2 regions of the Nocardia sp. NPDC046473 genome follow, and region 2 is predicted to be linked to the other one. Evidence: riboswitches for the same ligand, from Rfam matches in the RefSeq annotation. Region 2 holds a riboswitch; the other holds the start of a gene.
What was found. A riboswitch is a leader RNA that binds a small molecule or an ion and turns the genes downstream of it on or off. The one in region 2 is predicted to bind cobalamin.
Positions count from the first base shown of each region.

Region 1: linked by a shared signal. The riboswitch ahead of ABZ942_RS06625 (CbtB-domain containing protein) and the one ahead of metE (5-methyltetrahydropteroyltriglutamate--homocysteine S-methyltransferase) in region 2 are both predicted to bind cobalamin.

Region 1 covers NZ_JBEYZJ010000002.1:228,822-244,706, forward strand. Annotated here, with positions in the region: gene ispF (2-C-methyl-D-erythritol 2,4-cyclodiphosphate synthase) at 1-188, opposite strand, end outside; gene ispD (2-C-methyl-D-erythritol 4-phosphate cytidylyltransferase) at 191-916, opposite strand; gene carD (RNA polymerase-binding transcription factor CarD) at 919-1,407, opposite strand; gene ABZ942_RS06590 (hypothetical protein) at 1,853-2,566, shown strand; gene radA (DNA repair protein RadA) at 2,664-4,076, shown strand; gene ABZ942_RS06600 (hypothetical protein) at 4,102-4,791, opposite strand; gene ABZ942_RS06605 (carbonic anhydrase) at 4,914-5,537, opposite strand; gene ABZ942_RS06610 (A/G-specific adenine glycosylase) at 5,628-6,518, shown strand; gene ABZ942_RS06615 (alpha/beta hydrolase) at 6,515-7,261, opposite strand; gene mhuD (mycobilin-forming heme oxygenase MhuD) at 7,355-7,669, shown strand; cobalamin riboswitch at 7,736-7,903, shown strand; gene ABZ942_RS06625 (CbtB-domain containing protein) at 7,932-8,126, shown strand; gene ABZ942_RS06630 (CbtA family protein) at 8,117-8,914, shown strand; gene ABZ942_RS06635 (hypothetical protein) at 8,950-9,441, shown strand; gene ABZ942_RS06640 (OsmC family peroxiredoxin) at 9,527-9,967, opposite strand; gene ABZ942_RS06645 (multidrug efflux SMR transporter) at 10,160-10,480, opposite strand; gene ABZ942_RS06650 (NAD(P)H-dependent oxidoreductase) at 10,482-11,129, opposite strand; gene ABZ942_RS06655 (helix-turn-helix domain-containing protein) at 11,273-11,866, shown strand; gene ABZ942_RS06660 (ABC transporter permease) at 11,917-12,768, opposite strand; gene ABZ942_RS06665 (ABC transporter ATP-binding protein) at 12,765-13,667, opposite strand; gene ABZ942_RS06670 (histidine kinase) at 13,816-15,273, shown strand; gene ABZ942_RS06675 (response regulator transcription factor) at 15,282-15,885, shown strand, end outside.
Region 2 covers NZ_JBEYZJ010000001.1:494,437-510,321, forward strand. Annotated here, with positions in the region: gene ABZ942_RS02335 (TetR/AcrR family transcriptional regulator) at 1-89, opposite strand, end outside; gene metE (5-methyltetrahydropteroyltriglutamate--homocysteine S-methyltransferase) at 200-2,467, opposite strand; cobalamin riboswitch at 2,641-2,781, opposite strand; gene ABZ942_RS02345 (glycosyltransferase family A protein) at 3,083-3,955, shown strand; gene ABZ942_RS02350 (pyruvate carboxylase) at 4,071-7,469, shown strand; gene rsmD (16S rRNA (guanine(966)-N(2))-methyltransferase RsmD) at 7,466-8,017, shown strand; gene coaD (pantetheine-phosphate adenylyltransferase) at 8,077-8,562, shown strand; gene ABZ942_RS02365 (GtrA family protein) at 8,633-9,097, opposite strand; gene ABZ942_RS02370 (DivIVA domain-containing protein) at 9,520-10,266, shown strand; gene ABZ942_RS02375 (DUF177 domain-containing protein) at 10,428-11,096, shown strand; gene rpmF (50S ribosomal protein L32) at 11,099-11,281, shown strand; gene rnc (ribonuclease III) at 11,381-12,094, shown strand; gene mutM (bifunctional DNA-formamidopyrimidine glycosylase/DNA-(apurinic or apyrimidinic site) lyase) at 12,097-12,957, shown strand; gene ABZ942_RS02395 (dihydrofolate reductase family protein) at 13,022-13,603, shown strand; gene ABZ942_RS02400 (PHP domain-containing protein) at 13,609-14,670, shown strand; gene ABZ942_RS02405 (substrate-binding domain-containing protein) at 14,803-15,885, shown strand, end outside.

The sequences.
Region 1 (15,885 bases), on a different contig from region 2:
GTGCCGAAGACCGAGCCGAGGTCGCCGAGTCCGGCCGCGGACAGCAGTGCGTCGCAGAGTGCGTGGGCGGCGACGTCACCGTCGGAGTGTCCGGCGCAGCCGTCGTCGCCGTCGAAGAGCAGTCCGGCCATCCAGCATGGGCGGCCCGGTTCGATGGGGTGCACGTCGCTGCCGATGCCGACTCGCATGTTCACTGAGCCACCGCCCGGCGTAGGTCCGCGCCGTCGAGCACCGCGTGTGCGAGCAGCAAATCGAGCGGGGTGGTGATCTTGAAAGCCAGCGGATCGCCAGGGATCGTGCGCACCTGGGTGCCGAGCAGTTCGACCAGGCCGGCGTCGTCGGTGGCTTGCACACCCTCGGACAGGTAGGCCGAGCGCAGCAGTTCGCCCGCGAAGCCTTGCGGGGTTTGGATGGCGCGCAGTTGCGCGCGGTCCGGCGTGCCGGTGACCGCGCCCGCCGCGTCGACGGACTTGATGGTGTCGGCGACCGGAAGCGCGGGGACCACCGCGAGGTGGCCGGCGCGCAACTCGGCGGCGACCCGGGCGATGAGCTCGGGCGGGGTGAGGGCGCGCGCGGCATCGTGCACGAGGTAGTAGGCGGCCTCGGGTGCGGCGGCGAGGCCTGCCCGCACCGAGTCGATGCGTTCGGCGCCGCCGACGACCACGTGTACCGAATCCGAGGGCGGCAGCAGGGCAACGGCGCTCTCGACGAATTCGGCGGGAACCATAACGATGATCCGGTCGACCGCTCCGGAGGCGATCAGGCCTTCGACGGCGAGTCGGACCATAGGGCTGCCGCCGACCGGGACGAACGCCTTGGGCGTGGCTTCACCCAGGCGGACGCCGCGACCGGCGGCAGGCACCAAAGCAACGACGGTTCCGTCGGTGAGACGAGCACCGTTGTCGAGTTTGTTCACGGTCAGGAAGCCGCGGCGAGGACCTCGTCCAGCAGCGTCTCGGCCTTGCCGTCATCGGTCCCCTCGGCGAGCGCGAGCTCACCGACGAGGATCTGACGGGCCTTGGCGAGCATCCGCTTCTCACCGGCGGACAGGCCGCGATCCTGCTCTCGACGCCACAGGTCGCGGACGACCTCGGCCACCTTGTTCACATCGCCGGAGGCGAGCTTCTCCAGGTTGGCCTTGTAACGGCGGGACCAGTTGGTCGGCTCCTCCGTGTGCGGCGCGCGCAGAACCTGGAAGACTCGATCGAGACCCTCCTGGCCGACGACATCACGTACGCCGACGTATTCAGCGTTCTCTGCGGGAACCCGAACAGTCAGATCGCCTTGGGCGACCTTCAGGACCAGATACTCTTTTTGCTCACCCTTGATGGTGCGAGTCTCGATAGCTTCGATCAGCGCCGCTCCGTGGTGGGGGTAAACGACGGTGTCTCCGACCTTAAAAATCATGTGTCCCGTGCCCCTTTCGATGTTCACAGTTTAACATGCGACTCGGTAACGGCGCGATCAACTGTGCAGGTCAGGGCCACAACGAGGCAGCGGTGGGGCTTGACAACGACCGCCCGGTGTGCATTATGTTGTGCCAGAACGGGTTACCTCCCCGCACTGTCCCCGAACCGGCCCCCCGACCCGAGCAGGCAGCGCGTGCGCGATCCGTCGATGCTCGACCAAACTGTTACCAACGATGTGAGTGTCCGCTCCCCGCACCACCGACCGACACGCGCGAGTTCCGCGAGCGCCGTTCGCGGCCCGTCTCAGGGGCCGCGAACACGCAGCGCCGCAGGCGCCGCCGATCAGACACAGCCCCGGCTCCCGGTCCGCGACGGGAACTACTACGCTGCCTAGTTATTACTCTCCCTTGCGGAGTGACCCGGTCGACATGGAGGGACAACCCGTGACTGCCCTGAAAGCTGTGACCGCCCTGAAGAAGGCGCGACGTCGCATGGTGCCGGTTGCCGCACTCGCCGCAGGTGCGGCGATCGCGCTCGCCGGCTGTAGCTCGGGCCAGATCTCGCAGACCGCGGACCAGGTCGCCGCGATCAATGGCAACCACGCCGACGTCGGCAAGATCGCGCTGCGCAACGTGCACATCGTCTTCCCCGCCCAGGGCACCGAGTACAACAACACCAAGGGCGGCAAGGCGGTCATCGCGCTGTCGATCATCAACAACAGCCCGTCGGTGCCCGACGAGCTGACCAGCCTCACCACCGATCTCGGCACCGTGAAGATCACCCCGGCGACGGGCAAGACGACGGTCGAGCTGGCTCCGCAGCAAACTGTGGTCGCGGCCACCAAGCCGGTCAAGGCCGCGACACCCGCGGGCGACGCGCACGGCGCGGCGCCGACCGCTGCGGCCGCGCCGACCTCGGCCAAGCCCGACCATGCCGATGTTGCCGAGGCGACCACGGATCCCGAGGCGCGCCCGATCCTGATCGAGATCACCGGCCTGACCAAGGACATCACGCCGGGCCTCACCTACAACGTGGCGTTCAACTTCAAGCAGAACGGCACCGTGCAGGTCCAGGTGCCAGTCGACGCGGGTGCCACCGAGCGGCACGAGTCAGACAAGTCCGGCGCAGCCGAGGCAGAGCACACCGGCGGACACTGACCGTATAGCCCCCTTACGGAGACGGCTGCCACACCCGACGGGTGCGGCAGCCGTTCTTATCCGACATGTTGTCGGAGGCGGTACGTAAGGTGCGCGTGTGGCAAAGACCAGGTCGATCTTCCGGTGCTCCGCCTGCACGCACGAGGTCGCCAAGTGGGTGGGTAAGTGCCCCGACTGCGGCGCGTGGGGCACCGTCGACGAGGTAGCCGTCGCGGCGACCGGTGCGGGCGCCCCGGCCAGGCGCGCGATGCTGCCGAGCACCGCCGCCGCGCCGATCTCCAGCATCGACTCCCAGATCACCAGGGCGAAGCCGACCGGAGTCAGTGAGCTCGACCGGGTGCTCGGCGGCGGCGTTGTCCCCGGCTCGGTGGTGCTGCTGTCCGGCGAGCCCGGCGTCGGCAAGTCGACGCTACTGCTCGAGGTCGCACACCGCTGGGCCCGGCAGCACGACGCCAAATCGCTCTACGTCACCGCGGAGGAATCCGCGGGACAGGTGCGGCTGCGCGCCGACCGGACCGGCGCCGTGCACGAAAGGGTGTATCTGGCTGCGGAATCCGACCTTTCGATCGTGCTCGGGCACGTCGAGCAGGTGCAACCGACGCTGCTGGTCGTCGACTCGGTGCAGACCATGCTGGCGCCCGAGGTGGACGGCGTGATCGGCGGCGTCACCCAGGTGCGCGCGGTGACCTCCGCGCTGACCTCGCTGGCCAAGGCGAGCGGGATCGCGGTGCTACTGGTCGGGCACGTCACCAAGGACGGCAATGTCGCGGGCCCGCGCACGCTGGAACACCTCGTCGACGTGGTGCTGCAGTTCGAGGGCGACAAGAACTCATCGCTGCGCATGGTGCGCGGCATCAAGAACCGCTTCGGCAGCGCCGACGAGGTCGGCTGTTTCGAGCTGCACGAGGACGGCATCGCCTGCGTGGACGACCCGTCCGGACTGTTCCTGCACCACCGCACCGATTCGGTGCCCGGCACCGCCGTCACGGTGGCGATGGACGGCAAGCGCCCGCTCGTCGCCGAGGTGCAGGGCCTGACGGTGGAGACCGAGATCCCGAATCCGCGCCGCGCGGTCAGCGGCCTGGACTACAACCGGGTCGCGATGGTGCTCGCCGTGCTGCAGAGCCGCGGCAAGGTGTTCGTCGGCAAGTCCGACGTGTACGCCGCGACGGTGGGCGGCATGCGGCTGCTGGAGCCGGCCGCCGACCTGGCCATCACGCTCGCCATCGCCAGCGCCAATTCCGAGGTGGCGATTCCGGCGGGCTGGGTGATTCTCGGCGAGGTCGGCCTGGCCGGGGAGGTACGCAAGGTGACCGGACTCGAACGCAGGCTGGCCGAGGCCGAGCGGCTCGGCTTCACCACCGCGCTGGTGCCGCCCGGCTACGCCCCGCTCAAGCGCGGTGGCATGAAGATCCACGAGGTGGCCGACGTGCGCTCGGCCATCCGCATCACCGGCACCCGCAAGCGGCGCGCGCCGCAGGAGGCGAAGGAAGTGGCACCCGATTTCTAACGGGCCCAACCGAATCCGGAGTCGCTCAGGCGGGCGTCAGATTGAACGGTTCCGGCGAGCTGTGCAGCGAACCGAACTGCGCGATCACCTGGTACGCCCCGGCGGGCACCGGCACCCGCTCGCCGACGCAGCCCTGCTGCGAGGTGGTGCCGGACCAGCGCACCGTGAACAGCGCCTGCTCACCGGGTTTCAGGTTCCGCTGGTTCGACTCGTCGACGGGCGAACAGTCCGAGCTCGTCCAGAAGCGGCGCTGGCCGTCCAGCGAGAGCACCGACGCCTGGATCTGCGCCAGGTTCATGTCGCGCTGGCACTGCGCGCTGGAGATGTTGGTGATGACGATCCGGAAGTTCGGCTGCTCGCCGACCCGATAGGTCGGCTGGTCCACACTGATCTTGATCGCCAGCGACTGATCGGGGCACTGCCCCGGGCCCGCGGCCGGTTCATTCGACGCGGACGGGGAAACGCTCGATGTCGCCGCCGCGCCGGATTCGCTTGGTCCCGCGGCTTTTGTCGTCGTGGCATCGGCAGGCTTGCTCGGCGTCGTGGACGACGAACCGGCCACGACGGGCTTGGTGTCACCGGGCGAGTCGCCGCCGCGGGACACCGTCAGCACGAGCCAGATGACCAGCGCCAGCGCGACGACCAGTGCGCCGATCGCCAATGCGCGACGACGCCAATAGATCTCCGGTGGCAGCGGTCCATTCGGTTCCAGCACGCCTCAACGGTAAGGGCACGACCGGGCACGATGACTCATGCGCACGGCGTGTCGATCCGGATCAGGCGATCGTGGCGATGGAATTCCGGCCCGCACGCTGGGCAAACGGCGACGACTCCGGCTCAGGCGAGCTCGCCGATGTTGCCGACGACACGCTGCAACTTCACCTGTCCTTCGGCGAGCTTGTATGTGACACAGGCGATCGCGCATTCGCCGGTCGCCACCCGCTGGGAGATGATCATCGACCGCTGCATGAGCAGCCTGCTGGTCTCGACGACGTGCCTGGCCTCCATCTCGTCGACGGTGGACAGACCCTCCCGGCGGCCGATCAGAATGGAAGGCGTGACCCGCTCGACCACGCTGCGGATGAATCCGCCAGGCACCTCGCCGCCGTCCAGCGCGTCGATGGTGGCCTTCACCGCGCCGCAGCTGTCGTGCCCGAGCACCACGATCAGCGGAACGTTGAGCACCTGCACGCCGTACTCGATCGAGCCGAGCACCGAGCTGTCCACGACGTGGCCCGCGGTGCGCACCACGAACATGTCGCCCAGGCCCTGGTCGAAGATCAACTCGGCGGCGACCCGGGAGTCACCGCAGCCGAAGAGGATCGCGGACGGGTGTTGGCCACTAACGAGCTTGGCTCGGTCGGAGGCGCCCTGGCTAGGATGCTGCAGCGCACCGGAGACGAAACGGTCGTTGCCTTCGCGCAAAGACTTCCAGGCACTGACCGGATTTGAATCAGGCATACCGACCATTGTGCACAAGGCTTGGGTTACCAGCGAGTTCGTTTGGTTACGGGTCGGCAAATACCAGCTGGCGGCAGTAGGACAGGAACCGTGAGGAAAGCACCGAACACCATCGATGCCGACGTGTTGCTCGACTGGTACGAGGAGACCGCGCGCGACCTACCGTGGCGTCGCCGCGAGGTCACCGCGTGGCAGATCCTGATGAGCGAGATCATGCTGCAGCAGACGCCGGTGGTCCGGGTCGAGCCGATCTGGCGGGAGTGGGTGGCGCGCTGGCCGGTGCCGTCGGCGATGGCGGCCTCCTCGCAGGCCGAGGTGCTGCGCGCGTGGGGCAAGCTCGGTTATCCACGCCGGGCGCTGCGGCTGCACGAATGCGCGCGGGTGCTGGCCGCGGAGCATGGTGACGAGGTGCCGACCGACGTGGACGTGCTGCTCGGCCTGCCCGGCATCGGGGCGTACACGGCGCGAGCGGTCGCGTGTTTCGCGTACGGGCAACGGGTTCCGGTGGTGGACACCAACGTTCGCCGAGTCGTCGCGCGCGCGGTGCACGGTCGCGCGGAGGCGGGCAATCCGTCGTCGCGTGATCTGCCGGAGACGGAAGCTCTACTGCCGCAACAGATCGATCGGGCGGCGGTGTTCTCGGCCGCGTTGATGGAGCTCGGTGCGACAGTGTGCACGGCACGCACACCGGACTGTTCACGCTGCCCGTTGCCGAGTTGCGCGTGGGTCGCCGCGGGCCGTCCCATCTCCGAAATCGTCCGTCGCACACAGAAATACGAGGGCACCGATCGCCAAGCGCGCGGTAGGTTGCTCGACGTCCTTCGCGGCGCGACGGGCCCGGTGGAGCGGGTGAGTCTGGATCTGGCCTGGCCGCGCGACCCCGGTCAGCGAGCCCGGGCCCTGGACTCGCTACTGGTCGACGGGCTGATCGAGCAAACCGGCGACGGCCTGTTCGCCCTCGCCGGTGAAGGCGGCAACTAGGCGTTCAGCACGCGGCGGAGGAAGCGCTCGACGGCGGCGCGGTACTGGTCGGGTTGGTCGTCGTGCACGAGATGTGCTGCGCCTGCGACGAGTACGTGCTCGGCGTCGGGATGCGCCGCGGCCATCTGACGCATCTGACCGGGCGGCGTGATGGTGTGCTCCCCCTCGAGTAAGAGCGCGGGCACCCGGATGGCGTGCCACTGCGGCCAGAAGTCGCGACTACCCCACTCCTCGGAGATATCGCGGAACGTCGCGACCGACCCGTGCAGCCGGTATCCGTGCGGGCCGTGCTCGAACGAGTTGAGGAAGTACCGCCCGGCGACCGGCCCGAAGTACCTCAGCACCGCATTCGCATCCGGAAACGGTTGCGGCCACGCCTCGATCATCGCCGCCCAGTCGGCCGCGGTCCGGCCGGTGAAATCCGGGGCGATGTCCTCGACCACCAGCGCGCGCACCCGATCGGGATAGGTCGCGGCGAACACCCAGCCGTGCAGCGCGCCCATCGAATGCCCGATCACCACCATCGGTTCGGTGATGCCCGCGGTCGCGGCGGCCAGATCGGCGACGAAGGCCTCGGTGGTCAGCTCGTCCGGCGCGGGCCTGCCGTGCCCGGCGGCGTCGAAGGTGTAGACGTGGCCGTAGTCGCGCAGCCAGTCCAGCTGATCGTGCCAGGTCCTGGCACTGCCCATCAATCCGTGCAGCAGCAGGATCGGCACACCCGCTCCACCTTCGTCGTGCAACACCCCGCTGATTCTGCCCGGCGCGCCCCCGCCGTGCGCGGTACCCCCGATATGGCCCATACCGGGCGGACGCTCGCGGGTCGTATTGTCGAGCCCATGGCTGTTGTGAAGATCAACGCGATCGAGGTTCCCGAGGGCGCGGGCCCCGAGTTGGAGAAGCGGTTCGCCCACCGTGCGCACGCGGTCGAGGGCTCGCCGGGCTTCCTCGGCTTCCAGCTGCTCCGGCCGGTCGCCGGTGACAAGCGGTACTTCGTTGTCACCCAGTGGGATTCGGAAGAAGCGTTCGCGGCGTGGCGGGACGGGCCTGCGCGCGAGGCGCATGCGGGCGAGCGGCAGAAGCCGGTCTCCACGGGCGCGTCGCTGCTGGAATTCGAGGTCGTCATCGACGTGGCCGCCAAGCCCGCCGACTGAGCTGTCGAGCAATGCCGGGCGGACCGACCTGCCCGGCGACTCGCCCGACCTCAGGGCACAACCCCCCTGTTCGTATTGACGGCGGGTGCCTCCAGGTGTCACAGTTCGAATGACAAAACGCGAGGGTGATGCGGTAATCCGGTGAAATTCCGGAGCGGTCGCGCCACTGTATTCCATGCACCGAGCCCCTGGGTGCCGGACAGCCAGACACCGGCTCCTTCGCAACCCATTCGACGGGACGCGCATCCCTAGGAGGACTCGCATGGCAATCGCGCATTCGCCGAGCCGGGCAACCGATTCACTGGCCACTGTGCTCGTCACAGTTGGTGTCGTTCTACTGGCACTGCTCACGCTGTACCTGGTCGGCTTCGATCAGGGCGTCATCTCGCGCAGCGGGATGTACCTGCATGAGCTGATGCACGACGGACGTCACCTGCTGGGGCTTCCGTGCCATTGATCGGTTCCCTCAGGACCCTGCTGTTGCGCGGCCTGTTGGCCGGTCTCATCGCGGGCCTGCTGGCGGCCTCGGTCGGCTTCTTCATCGGCGAACCGAAGGTCGACGCCGCCATCGCCATCGAAGAGGCCGGTAGCGCGGCCGCCGCGGATCATCCGCACGGCACCGAAGCGGAAACGACCAACGGGCATTCGCACGGTGACGAAGAAGAACCGCTGGTCAGCCGCACCGGCCAGAAGGCGGGACAGTTCCTCGCGCTCGGCCTGGCCGGTCTCGCGCTCGGCGCCATCTTCGCCTCCGTCGCCCACTTCGCCCGCCGCTACACCACGCTGTCCGGGCCGAAGCTCGCGCTCGGGATCGGTCTCGGCGGCTGGGCCGCGATCGTGGCGGTGCCGTTCTTCAAGTACCCGGCGAACCCACCTGCGGTCGGTGATCCGGAGACGATCAATCAGCGGACCCTGCTCTGGGTGGCCGCCGTGCTGCTCGGCCTGGTGGCCGTCGGCGCGAGCGTGTACGTCTACAAGTTGCTGCGCGGTCAGCTGAGCACGTTGCGACTGATCGGCGGCCTGGCCGCGTTCGTCCTCGTCACGGCGGCGGGCTACATCCTGCTGCCGGGCATCAACGAGGTGAAGGCGAACTTCCCGGCCACGCTGCTGTGGCAGTTCCGGGCGTCCTCGCTGGCCGAGACCGCGACGCTATGGGCCTGCCTGGCCCTCGGCTTCGCCGCGCTCAGCGAATTCGCCACGCGCAGTGATACTCCGGTACGAGAGTCGATCGCTACCGCGGGCTGATCCGCATCCGGAAGACGAGGGGCAGTGTCGGTGTCATGACCGGCACCGCCCTTTCCTTTTTGCCCGCGCCGCTGCATTCGGGCGCACCAGCACAACCACCGCGCGCCGTCCTCGTCGCGTTCGTCGCCCTCGTCGTCGCCCTGCTCGCCGGTGTCGCCGAGGCGATCGAGCAGACCGCGCTGCTACTGGAGCGCGACGAGATCGACCTAGCGGGCTTGGCGACCGGACTCGCCGTGCGACTGGGGATCTACCTGGTCGTGCTCGTCGTCGCCATCCGAATGACGCACGGCGCGCGCTGGGCGCGCGTCCTGCTGACCTTCGGCATCGGCGTGATCGGCCTGCTCTCGCTGATCATCGAACCGCTGGCGGCGCTGCTGTCGGCGGACAAGTTCGGCGACCTCTTCGCCGGCATCACCATCGAATCCGCGGTGATCGGCCTGTTCCGCACCGTTCACATCGTCGCGGTCCTGATCGCCATCCCCGCGATGTACCGCCCGAGCGCCCGCCGTTACTTTCGCCGAGCCTGACCCTTGGCACACGAAATCGGTTGTCACACAAAACTGCCCGGTTCACACACCATAGTGCGCGAACCGGGCAGTCGGCTGTGCCGAGTTAGACGAGGGCCGCGTCGAGGAGGATGTGGTCGACGCCGGCGAGGGCCTTGCTGACCGGGCAGCCCGCCTTGGCGGCCTCGGCCGCGGCGGCGAAGCCGTCCGCGTCGAGGCCGGAGACCTTGCCGCGCACGGTCAGCTTGATGCCGCTGATCCGAAAGCCACCGGCCGGGTCCGGGCCGAGGGTCACGTCGGCGCTGACGTCCAGGCTCTCCGGCGTCCCGCCCGCATTACCGATCTGTGCCGAGAGCGCCATCGCGTAGCAGGACGAGTGCGCCGCCGCGATCAGCTCCTCCGGGCTGGTGGTGCCGTCGGCGTCCTCGGCGGAACGCTTCGGGAACGACACGTCGTACTTGCCGACGCCCGAGCTGGCCAGCTCGACCTGCCCCGACCCCTCCTGCAGAGTGCCCGTCCAGGCAGTACGCGCGGTACGTGTTGGCATCACGGTCCTTTCAGTTCCGCCTCTCCGCGAATTCAGGCCAGATTCGAGTGCCGCGGCTCTTGCGTCGGCGGCCGGCGGTGAGGGCGGTCGTCACGTTACCCGGTACCCGGCGAGTTACCCATGTACACGCGAGATCAGTTGCCGCAGAGGCATTTTAGAAACATCGAAGCTGGCCGCAGGTACGCCAGCAGGTCATTCGGGATTGGTGACCCTGGCCAGCACGATGCCGCCGATGATCAGCGAGAGGGCGAACACCCGGCCCGCGCTGAGCGGATCCTTGTTGAACACGATGCCGAGGCCGATGGCGCCGACCGCGCCGATCCCGGTGAAGATCGCGTACGCGGTACCGACCGGCAGCGTCTGCATGGCCCTGGACAGCAGGTACACCGCGGTGACGCCGAGGACGAAGCAGATCACGGTCGGCACCAGGCGGGTGAAGTTCTCCGTCGGTTTGATGCTCTGCGACCAGACGATCTCGACCAGGCCCGCGAGGCCGAGGACGACCCAGTTCATGTCAGTACTCCTTAGCGAGATTGCGTGCGGTCTCGAGGGCGAGCGCGTACGACTCGTCGTGCTTGCCGCGCAGGTGTGCCAGCGCGGGATCCTGGCGGGCATTGGCCAGTTCGGCATTGATGAAAACCGTGTCCTGGACGGCGAAGTGGCCCGCGAAGAAGTCGCGCAGGAACCGCTCCTGGTAGTCGAACGCGGCCTTCGGCGCACCGGGTGAGTAGGCGCCGCCGCGGGCAGTCGCGACGACGAAACGGCGGTGGCCCAGTGACATTCGCGGGAACGTCACCTGATCCAGCCACGCTTTGAGGGCGGCCGGAATCGAGTAGTTGTACATCGGGGTGCCGATCAGGATGACGTCCGCGGCAAGCACCTCGGCCAGCAGCGGTTCGATGATCGCCCACGCCGCCGCCTGCTCGGGCGTGCGCACCAGCTCACTGAGCCGATCCACATCAGTGCTGCTCTGCGCGAGTACCGCGTCGCACAGCTCGGTCCACGCCGCATCGATGAACGGAATCGGTTCGGCCGCCAGATCTCGGTAGCGATACCCGCCATCAGGGTTAGCGGCGCGCCACACATCGGCGAAGACAGCACTCAACTCACGACTGATCGAGCTGGTACGGGCGCTCGCATCCAGGTGCAACAACGTGCTCATAACTAGACCTCACTCTGTATTTCCGCATCGCCGGACCGACAATCAGTCCAACTGGACGTTGTGTCCACTTAGTCCCGAATCCGAGAGTATCGACAAATGGACATTGTGTCCACTTATTCCGGAACTCAGGTACAGTCAGCGACATGACCAGGCACACGGATCTGCTCAGCGGGCGAGCGGCCGCCCCGCCGGAGCGCGCGGACGCGGCGCGCAACCGGGCCAAGGTGCTCGCCGCGGCCGCCGAACTGTTCGCCACCCGCGACCCGCGGACCGTGACGATGGACGACATCGCCAAGGCGGCAGGCGTCGGCCGCGGCACGCTGTATCGCCGCTACCCGGACACGAATTCGATCGCCGTCGCATTGCTCGACGAACACGAGCGGGCGCTGCAGGAGCAGCTGATCGGCGGCGCACCGCCGCTGGGCCCCGGTGCGCCGCCCGCGGCCCGACTGGCCGCGTTCTACGCCGCGATGGTCGAATTGCTGGACGCACACGCGGATTTGGTGCTCGGCGCGGAGATCGGTGGGGCGCGATTCGCGACGGGCTCGTACGGGTTCTGGTCCGCCCACGTGCGAGCCCTGTTGCTGGCGGGCAAGATTCGCGAGCCGGACGCACTCATCGATGCACTGCTCGCGCCATTGGGAGCCGAGGTTTACCAGCAGCAACGCAGTCGAGGCTTGACCTCGGCGCAGATCGCCGACGCCCTCGGCAGGCTCGCCCACGCTGTGCTCGACTGATCCGCGAAAGCCGTTGGTGGTTGTCCACCAACGGCTTTCACACCAGTAGCTCACACCAGATCGCGCCTGCGCATCAACCACATGGTGCCCACCACAAAGAGCGCGATGTAGATCCCCAGCATGATCAGCGATTCGGTCCGCGACAGGATGTCGAGCACACCGGGCGTCCCCGCACCGACCGTCCGCATCGCCCCCGCCATCGAACCGGCGGCGGTGCCGGGCAGGTGATCGGTGATAACCGCGATCGGCGAAAAGATCGACGCCACCCCGCGCAACAGGTTCTCCACCACCAGCACCCACACCAGACCGAGGCCGACGGCCATTGCCGGACCACGAGCGACGCTGCCGATCAGCGCGCCCGCCAACGTCCACATACCGAGAATCGCGATGCCCGTGAGGATTCCGAGCAACGACTGCTGCACCGACGGCAACGCGAGCGCCTGCGACTGAGTCGCACCGATCAGCGCCGCCACCCCGGTATCGATGACGAAAGCGGTGAGCACCAGCCCGACGACCACGACGAACAGGCTCACCAGCACCCCGCCGACCACGCTGATCCGCGACGGCCCCTGGGTGAACACGGTTTTCCAAGTACCCCAGCCATATCCGCTGCCGGTGGTCAGCGCGCCGAGCACCAGCATCAGCGCGCCGCCGAACATCGCCATGCCCTGGGTGAACACCTCCGGCACCGCGGCGGGCAGCATCTGGTGCAGCAGCGCGTCTTTCGGCAGACCGTTCGACATCCGGCCCGACTCGCCCGAGGTGTAGGCGAGATAGTTGAACAGGTAGGCGAAGGTGAGGTTCAGCAGAATCCAGGTCCCCAGGAGGATCCAGAACGCGGGCCACTTCCGCAGCCGCAGCGCCTCCGCCTTCGTGCTCGCCAACAGGTCTTTCACCGTCATTTCGCCACTTCCAACTGAGTCATTTCGAAAAACACTTCCTCCAAGGACTTTTCGTCGATCCGCAGTTCCAGCAGATCGGCGCCTGCCGCGATGACCGCCCGCGCCACCGCGGGCGCAGTGCCGTTGCCCGCCTCGATCCGAATGCCGCTCGAAGTCAGCATCGCGGCACGCTCACCGACCACCTCACGCACCGCCGGAAACGCCACCTCCAACGGTTCGGCCCGCAGCAAAAGCGATGAGGCGCCACGTAATTCGGCGACGGTCGACTCGACGAGCAGCTTGCCCCGCGAGATCACGCCGACCCGATCACAGATCTCCTGCACCTCGCTGAGCATGTGGCTCGACAGCAGCACGGTGTGCCCGTCGGCGGCGAGAGTGGTGATCAGCTCCCGCATTTCGGCCATGCCCTGCGGATCGAGACCGTTCGTCGGCTCGTCCAGAATGAGCAGGTCGGGCCTGCCGAGCAGCGCCGCACCGACACCGAGACGCTGCTTCATGCCGAGGGAGTAGGTGCGGAACTTGTCGTCGGCCCGGTCGACCAGGCCGACCCGGTCCAAAGCCTCCTCGACCTCGACGCTGCCGATACCGCGGTATTTCGCGAGCACCCGCAGGTTGTCTCGACCGGAAAGGTAGGGGTAGAAACCGGGCCCCTCGATGAGAACGCCGATCCGGCGGACCACCGCGGGATCACCCGGCACCTGCCCGGCCACCGTCGCGGCGCCGTCGCTCGGCCGGATGAGTCCGACCAACATCCGCAGCGTGGTCGTCTTGCCCGCCCCGTTCGGACCGAGGAACCCGTAGATCTCCCCGGCCGCGACACTCATGCTCACGCCGTCGACAGCGGCATGCGCCCCATAGCGTTTGGTCAACCCTCGGGTGACCACGATCGAATCTGTCATGCACCGAGAATCCGCCGCTACCAGGTGCACCACATCCGTCGCGCGGCGACGGTCGGCATACGTAAAGCGCACTACGCTCCTGCCTTACCTGAGCAATACGTAGCGAGGCGGACGCCGATCTGCAGCGAAGCCGAATAGGCTGCTGTGGGTGAGGGCAGGGATAACGAGCCAGGGCTCGCTGGGCTGGGATTGGGGTGTGGCGCTTGTCGTTGCCGCGCTCCAAATCGTCGGCGGCACGTTCGCGAATATGAGGATGGGCGAGAATTCTCTCGACATCCTCGGTTACCTGCTACTACTCGCCGGTCCGGTGGCGTTGATCTGGCGGCGGTCCCGGCCGATCCCGGTGCTGCTCGTCGCGCTCGGCGCGTGCGCCGCCTACCTGGCGCTCGGCTACGGCTACGGGCCGATCTTCGTCTCGTTGGTCATCGCGTTCCTGACCGCCGCGAGCACCGGATCACGCTGGTGGACTTACCCACTCGTGCCGGTCGGCTACCTCGTACTGGTCTGGCCGGTGCCCGAACTGTTCGGGCGCGGCGCCAATGTGTGGCAGATCTTCGCGCTGATGGCCTGGCTTGCCGTGCTGCTGTGCGTGGTGGAAGGGCTCCGACAGCGCACCGCGGTGCTGGTGGCGCGCAGGCAGCGGGCCGAGGCCGCGCGCCGCGACGAGGAGGCGCAGCGGGAACGGCGGGCCAGCGAGGAGCGCCTCGCCATCGCCCGCGAGCTGCACGACGTACTGGCGCACAGTCTTTCGCTGATCAACGTGCAATCCTCGGTGGCGCTCGAGCTGTTCGACAAGAAGCCGGAGCAGGCCGCCAGCGCGCTGGACGCGATCAAGACGGCCAGCCGGGACGCACTCGCGGAAGTGCACACGCTGCTGCACTCGCTCCGCACCGGCGGCACCGTCGCGGGCGAATCCGACGGCGACGAGGACGAATTCATCGACGTCGAGCGCAGCGTGCCGAGCCGGCGTCGTCCGCGCGGCTGGAGCGGGCGCAATTCCACTGGGACCGAACGTGTTCCGGCCGACGAGGCGGAATTGAGCAGGGCCGCTACCGAATCCGCCGAGGCCGAGGCGCGTCCGGTGGCGCCGCGAAACCCCGCGCCGAGCATCACCGAGCTGGATACCCTGCTCCAGCGCGCCCGCGCGGCCGGATTGTCGGTGAGTACCAAGGTCATCGGCGAACCGCAGCAGTTGCCGAGCGTGATCGACGTGGCGGCCGCACGGATCATCCAGGAGTCGCTGACCAATGTGGTGCGGCATGCGCCGGGCGCGGAGGCCACGGTGACGGTGCGCTACGCGGCGCAATCGGTCGATATCACCGTCGACAACGCCCGCCCCACCGCACCGGCGACGCGGTCGGGCACCAGCGGCGGCAACGGCATCATCGGCATGCGGGAACGCACCCACGCGCTCGGCGGCGCACTCACCGCGGGCCCGCGCCCGAGCGGCGGCTTCCGGGTCGCGGCGCGACTGCCGCTGCGGCCGATGGCACCGAGCGAACGCACGCCGCCGAGTCGATCCGACGACGCGCCCCGGCCCGACAACGTGCGGCCGATCCGGCCCGGCGACAAGGCGCAGCAGTCCAGCGCGCACGGGCCGCAGTAGGAGGCGTGGTGGCGATACGGGTCCTGGTGGCCGACGATCAGGCGCTGGTACGCGGCGGTTTCGTCGCGCTGCTGGCGGCGCAGGACGGCATCGAGGTGGTCGGCGAGGCGGACAACGGCGAACAGGCCGTGCGGATGACCCGCAGCCTCCGCCCGGACGTAGTGCTGATGGACATCAGGATGCCGATCCTGGACGGCCTCGCCGCCACCAGGATGATCGCCGAGGACACCGAGCTGGCCGCGGTACGGGTGGTCGTGCTGACCACTTTCGAGCTCGACGAATACGTCTTCGAGGCGATGCGCGCGGGCGCGACGGGGTTCCTGGTCAAGCACACCGAACCGGCCGACCTGGTGCGGGCGGTCCGGGTGGTCGCGGCCGGCGACGCGCTGCTCTCCCCCGGCGTCACCCGCAGACTGATCGCCGAATTCTCCGCGCACGCCAAAACACCGCCGCCCGCAACGCTTTCCGAACTCACCGAACGCGAGCGCGAGGTGCTGGTGCTGGTTGCCGAGGGCCTCACGAACGCCGAAATCGGCGAGCGGCTGTTCATGAGCCCAGCCACCGCCCGCACACACGTCAGCCGCATTCTGATGAAGCTCGGCGCCCGCGACC
Region 2 (15,885 bases):
GAGGCGGCGAAGCCCTTGCGGGCGAACACACGGACCGCGGCATCGAGGATCTCCTCTCGACGGCCTGCTCGGTCGACTTTCTTCGGCATGTCATGATTATGAATGACCGGTCAGTCATAAACAAGAGGGGCGCGAGACGCAGTTCAGCCCCCTCCGGGAAACGCGAAGGGGGCTGAACGTCAGCGAACGGCCGAGCCGGTCAGCGCACGGCGGTCGCGGCGGCGACCATGTTGCGCAGCGACGCCGCTACCTCGACCTGGCCGCGGGTCTTCAGCCCGCAGTCGGGGTTGACCCACAGTCGTTCGGCGGGAACGGCTTTCAGTGCCGCGCGCAAGGAGGTGGTGATCTCCTCGACGCTGGGCACCCGGGGCGAGTGGATGTCGTAGACGCCCGGCCCGACGCCTAGGTCGAAGCCCGCCGCGTTGAGGTCGTCGAGCACCTCCATCCGCGAGCGTGCCGCCTCGATCGAGGTCACGTCGGCGTCCAGGCCGGCGATCGCGTCGATCACCTCGCCGAACTCGGAGTAGCACAGGTGGGTGTGCACCTGGGTGGCGTCCGAAACACCGGAGGTGGCCAGTCGGAACGACTGCACCGACCAGTCGAGGTAGGCCTGCTGGTCGGCCTTGCGCAGCGGCAGCAGCTCGCGCAGCGCGGGCTCGTCGACCTGGATGACGCGGATGCCCGCGGCCTGCAGATCCACCGTTTCGTCCCGGATCGCCAGCGCGACCTGCCGTGCCGAGTCGCCGAGCGGCTGGTCGTCGCGGACGAACGACCAGGCCAGGATGGTGACCGGCCCGGTGAGCATGCCCTTGACCGGCTTCGCGGTGAGCGACTGGGCGTAGCTGATCCAGTCGACGGTCATCGGCGTCGGCCGCTTGACATCGCCGAACAGGATCGGCGGCCGCACGCAGCGGGAACCGTAGGACTGCACCCAGCCGAGCTCGGTGGCGGCGAAGCCGTCGAGCTGTTCGGCGAAGTACTGCACCATGTCGTTGCGCTCCGGCTCGCCGTGCACCAGCACGTCGAGGCCCAACTTCTCCTGCAGCGCAATGACATCGGCGACCTCGGCGCGCATCCGGCGGATGTACTCCGCCTCAGCGATCTCGCCCTTGTTGAACGCGGACCTGGCCAACCGGATCGCCGAGGTCTGCGGGTACGAGCCGATGGTGGTGGTCGGCAGCGGCGGCAGTTGCAGCTGCTCCTGCTGCAGCGCGCGGCGCTCCTCGGCGGGTGCGCGCCGGATCGCGTCCGGGCCGAGCTCGGCCAGCCTGGCCCGCACCTGCGGGTCGTGCAGCCGGGTGTCGGCCTGCCGCGCCGCCAATGCCGCACGGGTGTCGGCCAATTCGGCGCCGATCGCGTCGGTGCCCTCGGTCAGCGCGATCGCCAGCAGCCGAACCTCGGCCACCTTCTCGGTGCCGAAGGCCAGCCACGACCGCAGCCGCTCGTCCAGCTTGGTCTCCGCAGTCAGCGTGTACGGCACGTGCAGCAGCGAGCAGGAGGTCGAAACCGCCACCGAGGCAGCCGAACCCAGCAGGGTGCCCAGCGTGGCGAGCACGGCGTCGAGATCCGCGCGCCAGACGTTGCGTCCGTCGACCACACCGGCCACCAGCAGCTTGCTCGCCAGCGCCGGAACGCCGGCCACGTCGGAAACGCTGGTGCCGGAGGTGAAGTCGAGCGCGACGCCCTCGATGTCGGTGCTCGCCAATGCGTTCAGCGCCGCGTCGGCGTGCCCGAAGTAGGTCGCCACCAGGATCGCCGGTCGCTCGGCCGAAGCGGTGAGCTCGGTGTAAGTGCTTCGCACCAGCTCGATTTCGGCCTCGGTGAGGTCGGTGACCAGCGCGGGCTCATCGATCTGCACCCAGCCGATGCCCGCTTCGGCCAGCAGCCGGAGCAGTTCGCGATACAGCGGGACGAGTTCGGCGAGCCGGTCCAGGGCCGCACCATCGGTGGCCTTGGCCAGCTTCAGGAAGGTGATCGGACCGACCACTACGGGGCGAGCGGGCGCGCCGAGCGCGAGCGCCTCGCGCACCTCGTCGAGCAGCTTCGCCGGGTTCAGCGAAAACGCGGTGTCCTGGTCGATTTCCGGCACGAGGTAGTGGTAATTGGTGTCGAACCACTTGGTCATCTCCAGCGGTTCGACTACGTCGTTGCCGCGCGCGGCGGCGAAGTAGCGGTCCAGCGGATCGGCGATCCCGGCCACCCGCGGCGGCAGCGCGCCGAGCAGGACGGCGGTGTCGAGTACCTGGTCGTAGTACGAGAAGGTGCCCACCGGGATCGAATCCAGGCCTGCCGCCTGTAGTTCGGCGAGTTGGGCGTGCCGCAGGTCGCGTGCGACCGTGTGCAGCTGAGCGGCGTCGATCTTGCCTGCCCAGTAGGCCTCGGTGGCCCGCTTGAGCTCACGCCGCGGTCCGACCCTAGGTAGCCCGAGAACCGTTGCGGTGAACGGTGTCTGATTTACAACAGTCACGTTGTCTCTCCAGTGCTGGTGTCGTGGGCCCACGCCATGCGGGCTGCGCGGCTACCGGGAGACACGTCAGGAGATCCGACGAACAGAGCCCCGACGCATCAAGTACTGGTAGACCGCGCGCCCAGATCCACGAGGCGGTGGCCGTCGGATACGGCGTATCCGACACGGCTGGCAGGTCTTCGGACTCACAGGCACCGGCCTCGTCGGCCGACCTACTGGCCGTCGCTTCCCGGGTATCGCGCCCAGTGCTTGTGACGGCGTTCGTTCCTGCTTACCGCTGCGGGACAGTCCCGGATTCCCACCGGGTTCCCTCTCGCCCGTCCGCCCTTTCGGGGCGGCCGAACTCGGCTCCGCAACGCGACGACGGGGCTCCATCTCGTACGCGCGCGGTGAACCAGCTGCACCCACCAGCATAGGGCGCGGGACGAGAGCGCGGTGCGACCGGGCGGCGCGGCGGTCGTTCTCGATCAGCTGACCCGCATCGTCTGGTCGCTTGTCCAAGTCTGTGAGGAACCCCACGGAAATCGGGTGTAGCCCAGCTTTCCGGAATATGTCTAAAGTTGTCATCCTCTGGGGGAGGCTTCGGCGCGGGGTTCGATAGCAGGAGTGCTTGTGGTGACTGAACGGTCGGTATCGATCGTCATTCCAACATATGTGGAGACGGCCGAGGGCCGTGATCTGCTCGATATACAGCTGGACGCCTTGACGCGTCAGGATTATCCGGGGGAATTCGACGTTGTCATAGCCGACAACGGCTCACCGGTAGACGTGCGCATCCATATCGAAAACCACCAGGTCCGGGATCGACTGAAGCTCCAGTACGTCGACGCGTCCGGCAGGTCCGGTGCCGCATTTGCCCGAAATGTCGGGGCTGGTAGTGCCACGGGCGAGGTGTTACTGTTCTGTGATCACGACGACCGTGCGTACCCGAGCTGGGTCAGTCGCATGGTCGAGTTCCTGGACGAGGGCTACGACCTGACTTGTTCTGCGATCGAAGGCGATTCGCTCAACGCGGACCACCCGCGCCTGGTCGCCAACATCCCGGCACCGGACCAATTCCAGCCGCCCGGCGTTTATGCTCCTGTGATCGTCGGCACGAGCATGGCGTGCCGCGCGGAGGTCTATCGGAAGCTCGGCGGACAGGACGCCAGCTATACCGCCAACGAGGATCTCGAATTCGGCTGGCGGGCTCATCGGGAGGGATACCGCCTCGGCTATCTGGCCGAGGCCCTGGTCGCCTATCGGTATCGCCATGGCTTTCGACCCGGCTATCGACAGGGCCGCAGCAGAGGCCTCGGCCTTGCGCGCCTGAACGGCGAATTCCCAAAGAATGGTTTACCCGAAATTCATCTGCCTGAAGTTTTGTTACGGATGATTCGGCTGCCCTTTACTCGCGGATTAGTCGCGGAAGAACGCGGATTGATGATCGGCCTCGCCGTAGGTCAGTTCCGGGGCGGGTTCCGGTATCGCACGATGCACTGGATCTGACGATGTGACGTCGCGGGGCTCGGATCTTCACAACGGTGCTAGCCCGGGTTGTGAAGATGCTTGCGAAGCCCCCTTCCGTGTCTGTGAGGAGGCGGAGTCCGGGTACCTTAGGCGGATGTTCACGAAAGTTCTGGTTGCCAACCGCGGCGAGATCGCCATCAGGGCCTTCCGCGCGGCCTACGAGCTCGGCGTGGGGACGGTAGCGGTCTTCCCGTACGAGGACCGCAATTCGGTCCATCGGATGAAGGCGGCCGAGTCCTACCAGATCGGTGAACAGGGTCACCCGGTCCGGGCGTATCTGTCGATCGACGCCATTGTCGACGCGGCCAAGTCGGCCGGCGCCGACGCCGTCTACCCCGGCTACGGCTTCCTGTCCGAGAATCCGGACCTGGCCGCGGCCTGCGCACGCGAGGGCATCACCTTCATCGGCCCGTCCGCCGAGGTGCTCGAGCTGGCGGGTAACAAGGCCAGGGCCATCGCCGCCGCCAAGGCCGCAGGGCTGCCGGTGCTGCGCTCCAGCGCGCCGTCCGCGGACGTGGACGAGCTGCTCGCCGCGTCGCAGGAGCTGGACTACCCGATCTTCGTCAAGGCGGTGGCCGGCGGCGGCGGGCGCGGCATGCGCCGGGTGGCCGATGCCGAGCACCTGCGCGAGTCCATCGAGGCCGCGTCGCGCGAGGCCGAGTCGGCCTTCGGCGATCCGACCGTGTTCCTCGAGCAGGCCGTGGTGAACCCGCGCCACATCGAGGTGCAGATCCTGGCCGACCAGCACGGCAACGTGATGCACCTGTTCGAACGCGACTGCTCGGTGCAGCGCAGGCACCAGAAGGTGATCGAGCTCGCGCCCGCGCCGAACCTGGATCCCGAACTGCGCGACCGCATTTGCGCCGACGCGGTGGCCTTCGCCAAGGAGATCGGCTACAGCTGCGCGGGCACCGTCGAGTTCCTGCTCGACGAGCGCGGCAAGCACGTCTTCATCGAGATGAACCCGCGTATTCAGGTCGAGCACACGGTGACCGAGGAGATCACCGACGTCGACCTGGTGCAGTCGCAGCTGCGGATCGCGGCGGGGGAGACCCTTGAACAGCTCGGGCTCAGTCAGGAGACGGTCAGCATCCGCGGTGCCGCGATGCAGTGCCGGATCACCACCGAGGACCCGAACAACGGCTTCCGGCCCGACACCGGCCGCATCACCGCCTACCGCACGCCGGGCGGTGCGGGCATCCGGCTCGACGGCGGCGCCAACCTCGGCGCGGAGATCGGCGCCTACTTCGACTCGATGCTGGTGAAGCTCACCTGCCGCGGCCGCGACTTCGGCGCGGCGGTCGCACGGGCGCAGCGGGCGCTCGCCGAGTTCCGAATTCGTGGCGTTACCACCAACATTCCGTTCCTGCTCGCGGTGCTGGACGACCCGGACTTCAAGGCGGGGCGGGTCACCACGTCCTTCATCGATGAGCGTCCGGAGCTGCTCAACCAACGTGGGTCGGCGGATCGCGGCACCAAGATCCTGACCTATCTGGCCGACGTCACGGTGAACAAGCCGCACGGCGAGCGGCCGACGAAGGTCTATCCGCACGACAAGCTGCCCGCGATCGATCTGTCGGTGCCGCCGCCGGACGGCTCTCGGCAGCGGCTGTTGCAGCTGGGGCCCGAGGGTTTCGCGCAGGCGTTGCGCGCGCAGCAGGCAGTCGGCGTCACCGATACCACCTTCCGGGACGCGCACCAGTCCCTGCTGGCCACTCGCGTGCGCACCAACGGCCTGCTCGGTGTCGCCGGGCACGTGGCCCGACTGACTCCCGAACTGCTGTCGATCGAGGCGTGGGGCGGGGCGACTTACGATGTGGCGCTGCGCTTTCTGTACGAGGACCCGTGGGAGCGGTTGGCGGCCTTGCGCGCGGCCGTGCCGAACATCTGTCTGCAGATGCTGCTGCGTGGCCGCAATACCGTGGGCTACACGCCGTATCCGGAGCAGGTGACGCGGGCGTTCGTGTCCGAGGCCACCGCGACCGGTATCGATATTTTCCGGATCTTCGACGCGCTCAACAACGTTGATCAGATGCGCCCGGCGATCGATGCGGTGCGGGAAACCGGTACCGCCATCGCCGAAGTCGCGATGAGCTACACCGGGGACCTGTCCAACCCGGACGAAACCCTCTACACCCTGGACTATTACCTCAAGCTCGCCGAGCAGATGGTCGACGCCGGCGCGCACATCCTGGCGATCAAGGACATGGCCGGGCTGCTGCGCGCCCCCGCCGCCGCCACTCTGGTAACCGCGTTGCGCAGCAACTTCGACCTCCCGGTCCACGTGCACACCCACGACACCCCCGGCGGGCAGTTGGCGACCTATCTGGCCGCCTGGCAGGCCGGTGCCGACGCTGTCGACGGTGCGAGTGCCGCGATGGCCGGAACCACCAGCCAGCCTGCGCTTTCCGCGATCGTCGCCGCCGCGGCGCACAGCGAGCACGACACCGGACTGAACCTGCAGAACGTCTGCGACCTCGAGCCGTACTGGGAAGCGCTGCGAAAGGTGTACAAGCCCTTCGAGTCCGGGCTCCCGGCCCCGACCGGACGCGTCTACACGCACGAGATCCCCGGCGGCCAACTCTCGAACCTGCGCCAGCAGGCCATCGCACTGGGCCTGGGTGACCGGTTCGAGGAAGTCGAAGCGAAATACGCTGCCGCAGACCGACTCCTGGGCCGCCTGATCAAGGTTACCCCGTCCTCCAAGGTCGTCGGCGACCTCGCGCTCGCCCTGGTCGGCACCGGCGTCGACATCGAAGACTTCGCCGCCGACCCGGGCCGCTACGACATCCCCGACTCGGTAATCGGTTTCCTGCGTGGCGAACTCGGCACGCCGGCCGGTGGCTGGCCCGAACCCTTCCGCAGCCGCGCACTGGCCGGACGCGGTGCGGCCAAGCCGGAGACGCCGCTCACCGCAGCCGACGAGGCAGGCTTGGCAGGCACCTCCGCCGAACGCCGCGCCACCCTGAACCGACTGCTGTTCCCCGCGCCCACCGCCGAATTCAACGCCCACCGCGAGAAGTACGGCGACACCATGGGCCTGTCGGCGAACCAGTTCTTCTACGGCCTGCGCCACGGCGAGGAACACCGCGTCCAACTCGAACCGGGCGTTGTCCTGCTCATCGGCCTCGAAGCCATCTCCGAGCCCGACGAGCGCGGCATGCGCACGGTCATGTGCATCCTCAACGGCCAGCTGCGTCCCGTCGCCGTCCGCGACCGTTCCATCGCCAGCGACATCCCCGCCGCGGAGAAGGCGGACAAGGGCAACGCCGGTCACATCGCCGCACCGTTCGCCGGCGTGGTGACCTTGGCCGTGTCCGAGGGCGATTCGATCGCCGCGGGCGATACCGTCGGCACCATCGAGGCGATGAAGATGGAGGCCGCGATCACCGCGCCGCGGGCGGGCACCGTCGGCCGGGTCGCGATCGGCCAGGTGCAGCAGGTCGAGGGCGGCGACCTGTTGATCGAGCTCGCCGTGCGCGAGTCCGAATGACCCGGATCGTCGCCGGAACGGCAGGCGGGCGGCGGCTGCGGGTGCCGCCCGCCGGGACCCGTCCGACCTCGGACCGGGTCCGGGAAGCCGTGTTCAGCGCGCTCGACGCGCGGATCGACTTCGATGGCATCCGGGTGCTCGACCTGTACGCGGGCTCGGGCGCGCTCGGCTTGGAGGCGTTGTCCCGCGGCGCCGCCCACGCACTGCTCGTCGAAGCCGATCGCAAGGCCGCCGAGGTCGTCCGCGGCAACATCGCCGATGTCGGGCTGCCCGGCGCGGAGCTGCGCGTCGCGACCGTGGCGAGTGTGCTGGCACTGGGCGGCGCAGGCGAATTCGACCTGGTCCTGTCCGATCCGCCCTACGCGGTCGAGATCGACGCGGTACTCGATGACTTGCGGACGCTGGCCGATGGTTGGCTCCGTCCGGACGCCCTCGTCGTCGTCGAGCGGGCACGCCGATCGCCGGAAATCGAATGGCCTGCGGGCTATTCGGCGATGAAGCCGCGCAAGTACGGCGAAACACGCATCGAGATGGCGACTTTCGACTGACCGTGTGGTTTCGAGCACCCTCCGTGCCGCGTGACCCGCCCGCACGATAGCGTCTGACCATGGCAGGAGCACTGTGCCCCGGGTCCTTCGACCCGGTGACCAACGGACACATCGACGTCTTCGCGCGGGCAGCGGCTCAGTTCGACGAGGTCGTCGTCACCGTCTCGATCAACAAGAACAAGCAGGGCATGTTCAGCATCGACGAGCGCATCGAGATGCTGCGCGAGTCGACCGCCCACCTGCCCAACGTCCGAGTGGAGTCGTGGTACGGCCTGCTGGTGGACTTCGCCAAGGAGCAGGGCGTCACGGCCATCGTGAAGGGTCTGCGCGACGCGACCGACTTCGGCTACGAGCTGCAGATGGCCCAGATGAACAAGAAGCTCTCCGGTGTCGAGACCTTCTTCATCGCCTCCAACCCGGCCTTCAGCTTCCTGTCCAGCTCGCTGGTCAAGGAGGTGGCGACCTTCGGTGGCGACGTCACCGACATGCTGCCCCCGTCCGTGCACAAGCGCCTGCTCGCCCGCCTGGCCGAACGCCAGAGCTAGTCCCGAGCGCAAATCAGCCCCGGTCCCAAAAGCTTTGGGACCGGGGCTGATTCCCCTCACTCGACGAGATTCAGAAGACCAAACCGCGCAGGGCCAAGAAGCGCATGCCGCCGACGACTGCGGTGATGCCTAGGATGGCCGTTGCCTCCGCGGCGCCGCCGATGGTCGGGGCCCAGACATCCAGCGCCGCCAGTCCCGCGGTGGTGATGGCGAGGCCGACCAGTGCCAGGCCGCCGCCTTCCCACTGTGCGGTGAACCAGCCGACGCGGCCGCTGGCGTGGAAGGTGAGCTGGCGGTGCAGCTCGTTCGCGATCACGGTGCTGACGATCGAGCCGACCACGTTGGCCATCAGCGGGCCGATGCCGTGCATGGCGAAGAACAGCAGCACGTAGGCGATATTGCTGGACCCACCGACCAGCGCGAACCGGATCAGCTGGGCGAAGGCGCGGTCGCCGCGCAGGTAGGCCATCAACTGCTCGAACCGGACCGACATCGGCACGGTCTTCAGCACCGGGTACGGGCCTACCCACGGCATGAAGTAGCTGGTGGTGCTAACTCCTGCCGATCTCTGTAGATCCAGAACAGTCATGGCGTTTCCGATCGAACTCAAGCCTTCGGTGCGGACAACAGCGACGGTGATCGCTTCCTTCCCGCCGACTCTTGATAGGTCCCGCTCGTTCAGTCGGAATCTGTCAACACTCGGCGGACCGGGTAGCCCTTCCCTCTGGCTTCCTCAATCCCGCAGTCCCGGTGGGGGCCGCGCTCGGGATGAAGACCTTGTCGATCTTCCTATTGACGATAACACGAAGTGGAGGGAGATCCTCCACTTGATTTGTGTGGCGTACAAGACACTGTGACGACACACCGGAGGGTGACTCGGCACAGGCCGTGATGAGGGGCACACTGGGGCTCGGCGGACAGTTCGCCATTGAGTCGTAGGAGAGTGGGGTAGTCAGCATGTACCGCGTATTCGAAGCCCTCGACGAGCTGGTCGCCATCGTCGAGGAGGCGCGTGGCATCCCGCCGACCCGCAGCTGCATCGTGCCGCGCGGCGACGTGCTGGAACTGCTCGACGACGTGCGTGACGCACTGCCGGGCGAGCTCGACGATGCCCAGGACGTGCTCGACATCAGAGACAAGATCGTCTCGGATGCCCGCTCGGCCGCCGAGATCACGGTGACCAGCGCCAACGAGCAGGCCGGTCACACCATCGGCTCGGCCCGCGAGGAGGCCGACCGCATCCTCGCCGACGCCAAGGCGCACGCCGACCGCATGGTCGCCGAGGCGAGCGCGCACGCCGACCACCTCGTCAACACCGCCCAGGCCGAGGCCGACCGGGTCGTCGCCGACGGCAACGCCGAATTCGAGGCCGTCACCGGCCGGGCCCGGCTGGAATCCGAGCGAATGATCGACGCGGGCAAGGCTTCCTACGATCGATCGGTCGCCGAGGGCGAGGCCGAGCGGGACCGCCTGGTCGCACAGACCGAGGTGGTGCGGGCCGCGCACGCCGAATCTGCCCGGGTGATCGACGCCGCGCACAGCGAGTCCGATCGGATGCGCGAGGAATGCGACGTCTACGTCGACTCCAAGCTGGCCGACTTCGAGGAGACCCTGAGCAATACCCTGCGCGCCGTCGGCCGCGGCCGCCACCAACTCCGCTCCGGCGCGGGCGCCCCCGACTACGCCGCCGACTACCGCCGCTAACCCCAGCCAGCCGCACGCTCCTTGATTTCGCGCCCGCGTTTCGCGGTGCGATTCCCGGTGCCGGAGGTCACGGAGCGTGCGGCTGCTGCATTTGGGTCGATGCGAACCCTCGCGTATCGTGGTGTGGTTGCCCATCCCCTCGAAAGTGAAGTGAGTTCGTGATGTCCGCCGGTTCCAGTTCCGCTCCGCGTCAGAGCTCGGCCACGCGCCGAGAGCCCGACGCGGCCTTCGTGCTGGACGTCCGCAGTCTCGGCCGCCGGGCCGGGACGATGCGTGAACTCCAGCGCACGATCACCACCGTCGACCGCATCGGCCTCGACCTGGTCGGTGTGCCGGTCGGTGCCGAGATCGAGCTCGACCTGCGGCTGCAGGCGGTGTCCGAGGGCGTGCTGGTCACCGGAACGGTGGCCGCGCCGATCGAGGGTGAGTGCTCGCGCTGCCTCGAGCCGTTCACCGACAAGGTGAACCTGCACCTCACCGAGCTGTTCGCCTACCCGGACAGCACCACCGAGCAGACCACCGACGACGACGATGCCTACCGCATGATCGACGACACCATCGACCTCGAACCGGTGATCATCGACGCGATCGGCATCGAGCTTCCGCTGCAGCCGCTGTGCTCGCCCGACTGCGCCGGACTGTGCGCGGAATGTGGCGTCCGGATGGCGATTGCGGGATCCGAGCACTCGCATGAGATACTTGACCCTCGCTGGGCCGGGCTGGCGAAATTCGCCACTGCATCGCCCGGCAACGGCAGCCCCGACCAGGGTGCGGCCACAGCAGCAGACCAGTCAGCCGAAATGGCAAGCAATATGACAGAGGAGAAGTAGTCGTGGCCGTTCCCAAGCGCCGGATGTCCCGTTCCAACACCAGGTCGCGGCGCAGCCAGTGGAAGGCCACCGCGCCGACCCTGATCACCTGCCCGAACCGCGCCTGCGGCGAGAAGACCCTGCCGCACATCGCGTGCCCCTCCTGCGGCACGTACAAGGGCCGTCAGGTCACAGCAGCTGTCTAACAGTTCAACCTGTCGTATAGACGTGACTGAGCGCAGCGAAGGAACCGAAGACGCAGCACCGCCGGTCGCGGCGGAACCGAGCGCTGGCGAGGTGCAGCTGTGACCGACGAACCCGACTCGTCCGGTGGACACGCGAGCTTGCTCGCGGCGCTCGGCGTCGAGGTGCAGCCGGATCTGCTGCGCCTGGCGCTGACGCACCGGTCGTACGCATATGAGAACGGCGGCCTGCCGACCAACGAGCGCCTGGAATTTCTCGGCGACTCGGTCCTCGGTCTGAGCATCACCGAGCGGCTTTACCACGAGCACCCGGACAAGTCCGAGGGCGAACTGGCCAAGCTGCGCGCGAGCGTGGTCAATATGCACGCGCTCGCCGAGGTGGCGCGTCAGCTCGGCGAGGGCGGTCTCGGCGTACACCTGTTGCTCGGCAAGGGCGAAGAGCTCACCGGCGGCCGGGACAAGCCGAGCATCCTTGCCGACGGCATGGAGTCGCTGCTCGGTGCGGTGCACCTGGAGCACGGCATCGACGTCGCGCGTGAGGTGGTGCTGCGTTTGTTCGCCGACCTGCTCGAGCGCGGTCCCCGGATGGGGGCCGGCCTCGACTGGAAGACCAGCCTGCAGGAACTCACCGCCGAACGCGGTCTCGGCGTGCCCAGCTACGAGATCACCTCGACCGGTCCCGATCACGACAAGGAATTCACCGCGACCACCGTGGTCGGCGGCCGGGCCTACGGGCAGGGCGTCGGTCGCTCGAAGAAGGAAGCCGAGCAGAAGGCCGCGGGCACCGCCTACCAGGCGCTGACCGCCGAATCCTGATCGTGCCAGAACTTCCCGAGGTAGAGGTCGTCCGGCGCGGCGTCGCCGAGCACGTGGTCGGTCGCGTCATCGAATCGGTCGCGATCACCCATCCCCGCTCGGTGCGCCGCCACCTGGAGGGCGCCGCCGATCTCGCCGCGCGGCTGACCGGCCTGAAGGTCGAGTCCGCCGAGCGGCGCGGCAAATATCTCTGGCTCACCTTCGACGAGCCGGATACCGCGCTCGTCGTGCATCTCGGCATGAGCGGGCAGATGCTCGTGCAACCCGCCGACGCACCGCTGGAGAAGCACGCGCACATCCGGGCCACCCTCGGCGACGGCACACAACTGCGCTTCGTCGACCAACGCACCTTCGGCGGCTGGGCGCTCGCCCCGCTGGTCGAGGTGAACGGCACCCGGGTGCCCGAACCCGTCGCGCACATCGCCCGCGACCCACTGGATCCGCTCTTCGACGCCGAATCCGTGGTCGCCGCGGTGCGCGCCAAGCAGACCGAGATCAAACGCGTGCTGCTCGATCAGAGCGTCATCTCCGGCATCGGCAACATCTACGCCGACGAATCCCTGTGGCGCGCAAAGCTGCACGGCGCCCGCCTCGCCTCCGGGTTGTCCCGCCCTGCCATCCGTGGATTGCTCGACGATGTCGGCGCGGTCATGGGGGAGGCGCTCACGGCCGGTGGCACGTCATTCGACGCGCTGTACGTGAACGTCAACGGCGAATCCGGTTACTTCGAACGCTCGCTCGCCGTCTACGGCCGCGAGGACGAGCCGTGCCGTCGCTGCGGCGCCCCGATCCAGCGGGAAAAGTTCATGAATCGTTCCTCGTATTCTTGCCCGCGGTGCCAGCCGAAGCCTCGCCCTCGTTAGCGGACGCGAGCTACCTTTCTAGTAGGCGGTTCGGGAAGTCGGTCCGGCCGTGGAGGAAGGAAACATGCGCAAGCTCACGTATTACGTAGCGTCGACCATCGACGGATACATCGCCACCGAGGACGGATCGGTCGATTTCTTCCCGGTCGGTGGCGACCATGGGCCTGCGATCACCGCGCAATATCCGGAGACGCTGCCGACCAAGGTGCGCGAGTCGATCGGCATCGACAAGCGCAACCGCTACTTCGACACCGTGCTGATGGGCCGCAAGACGCACGACTTCGGCGTGCGCACCGGCACGTCGAGCCCGTACGCGCATCTGAAGCAGTACGTGGTGTCCACCACGCTGCCGGAGAACCCCGATCCCGACGTCGAGCTGATCGCCGCCGACCCGCTGGCGAAGGTGCGAGAACTCAAGCGCGACAACGGTCTCGGGATCTGGCTCTGCGGCGGTGGTGAGCTGGCGCAGGAATTGCTGCCGGAGATCGATCAGATCTTCCTCAAGCTGTACCCGGTGCTGCTCGGCCGCGGCAGGTCGCTGTTCGGCTCGGGTCCGCGGCTGCCCGATGCGGCCAAGTTCCGGGTGATCACCAGCCGGGTGTTCGAGGACGGAGTGGCCTTCATGAAGTACAGCAGGATTCGTTAACCGCTGTGGCGGAGGACGATTCGATCGCCGCGGACCCGACGAGCACGCCGGGTCCGGTGGAGGTGCTTCGCGAGATCGGCTTCTGGCTGGAACGCTCGCGGGCCGAAACGTATCGGGTCAAGGCGTACCGCCGGGCCGCCGATATCGTCGCGGAGCTGTCGGATGAGGACCGCGCGGCGCATCGGGCCGCGCACAGCTGGCGCGATATCGCCGGGATCGGGCCGAAGACCGCGGGCGTGATCGAACAGTCCTACGCCGGAGTGGTGCCGCAACAGCTGCTGGACCTGCGCAACGCGGCGAAGCCGATCGGTGTGCCGGGTAAGCCGCTGCGTGCTCAGCTGCGCGGCGATCTGCATACCCACTCGGACTGGTCCGATGGTGGCAGCCCGATCGCGGAGATGATGGGTGTCGCGGCGGCCCTGGGGCACGAATACTGCGCGCTCACCGATCACTCGCCGCGCCTCACGGTCGCTAACGGCCTGTCCGCAGGTCGGCTGCGGAAGCAACTCGACGTGGTTGCCGAACTCAACGACCGCCTCGCGCCGTTCCGCATCCTCACCGGCATCGAGGTCGACATCCTCGACGACGGCACCCTCGATCAGCAGGCCGATCTGCTCGCCGAACTCGACATCGTGGTGGCCAGCGTGCACTCGCACCTGCGCGCGGACAGCGCGACGATGACCAAACGGATGGTCTACGCGGTGGCCAACCCCAACGTCGACGTTCTCGGCCACTGCACCGGACGGCTCGTCGAGGGCGGCCGCGGCACCCGCCCCGAGTCGAGTTTCGACGCGGAGATGGTGTTCGAGGCGTGCCGCACCTACGGCACCGCCGTCGAGATCAACAGCAGACCGGAACGCCGCGACCCGCCCGCCCGGCTGATCCAACTCGCGGTCGAGATGGACTGTTACTTCTCCATCGACACCGACGCGCACGCACCCGGCCAATTGGACTGGCAGGGCTACGGTTGCGAACGCGCCCTGGCGAATGGTGTTGCGGCCGAACGGGTTATCAACACCTGGCCGCTGGCCGATCTGCTGGCCTGGACGGAGTCGCCCGGGGCGTGATGGCCGTCGGGTTAAATGTTGCCGAATAGTTCTGCCGTTCCGGAGATATCGGTCGATCGCGGCTGAAACTGGTTGCCAGTACAGATCTTTGTGGGGGTGGATCAACCGTTGGGCGATTTTCCGATTGAAATCGTGTTGGCGCTCATCGGTATCGCTGTGCCGATCGGTGCGTTCCTGTACGAGTTCGTGATCGTCGGGCGCAAGCGCCTCGGCTACCGCGTGCAGATGGACACCCCCGTGACCGGTGAGGTCGAGTCGGTGTTCCCCGGCGTGCTGCCGCAGCTGCGGCCCGCGCTGGACGGGGCGAGCCCGGACCTGAAGGATCTCTCGATTGTCTTGGTGCGCATCGAGAACAGCGGCGCGACCCCCATCGACACGCACGATTACAAGGCGCCCGATCCGGCGCGGATCGGCCTGCACCTGCGGTTCCCGCAGCGCCTGGTGATCGGCATGGCGGTGACCGAACTCAGCGATCCCGGCCTGGCGGACAGCCTGGACGGTGATTCCGGCATCGCGGTGCGCGAGGACATGGCCGGGCATATCGGCGTCATCGATCTGCCCAAGGTGCCGTTGAATCGTAGTGAGCACTACAAGATCCTGGCCATTCTGCAGCGCTCGGAGGGCTCGGGGGAGTATCCCGTGCCGGTGTTGACCGGCGGTATCAAGGGCGGGCGCGTCCAGGAAACCAGAAGCCAGACCGGCATTCCTCGAATGATGTTGGGGCTGACCATCTTTCTGGTGCTGGTGATCGCCGTTCAGCTCATCGTCGCCGCGGTCGAGCCTGCGCCGACCCCGCTCGAATGTGCCTCGGGCCAGCTCACCGTTGTCGGGTCGTCGGCCTTCGCGCCGGTCGTGCGGGAAGCCGCCGATCTCTATGGGAAGCGTTGCACCGGAGCGCAATTCGCGTTCAATTTCGAGGGCACCGAGCGTGGGCTCGATCGGCTGGCCGAGGAGGGCAAGGACAATCCGGCACTGCTGGCGATCAGCGACGGTCCGAAGGGCGGCGGCTATCCCACGCTGGTGTACCGTCCGCTGGCCTTGTCGCTGTTCTCCGTGATCGTCAACAAGGGCGTCGGCGTGCAGAGCCTCACCGAAACCCAGATCCGGGACCTGTACCAGGGCCGGGTCGGCAACTGGCGCGATGTCGGCGGCCCTGATCTGCCGGTCGTGCTGGTGAATCGGATCCCCGGCTCCGGAACTCGAAATACGTTCGAG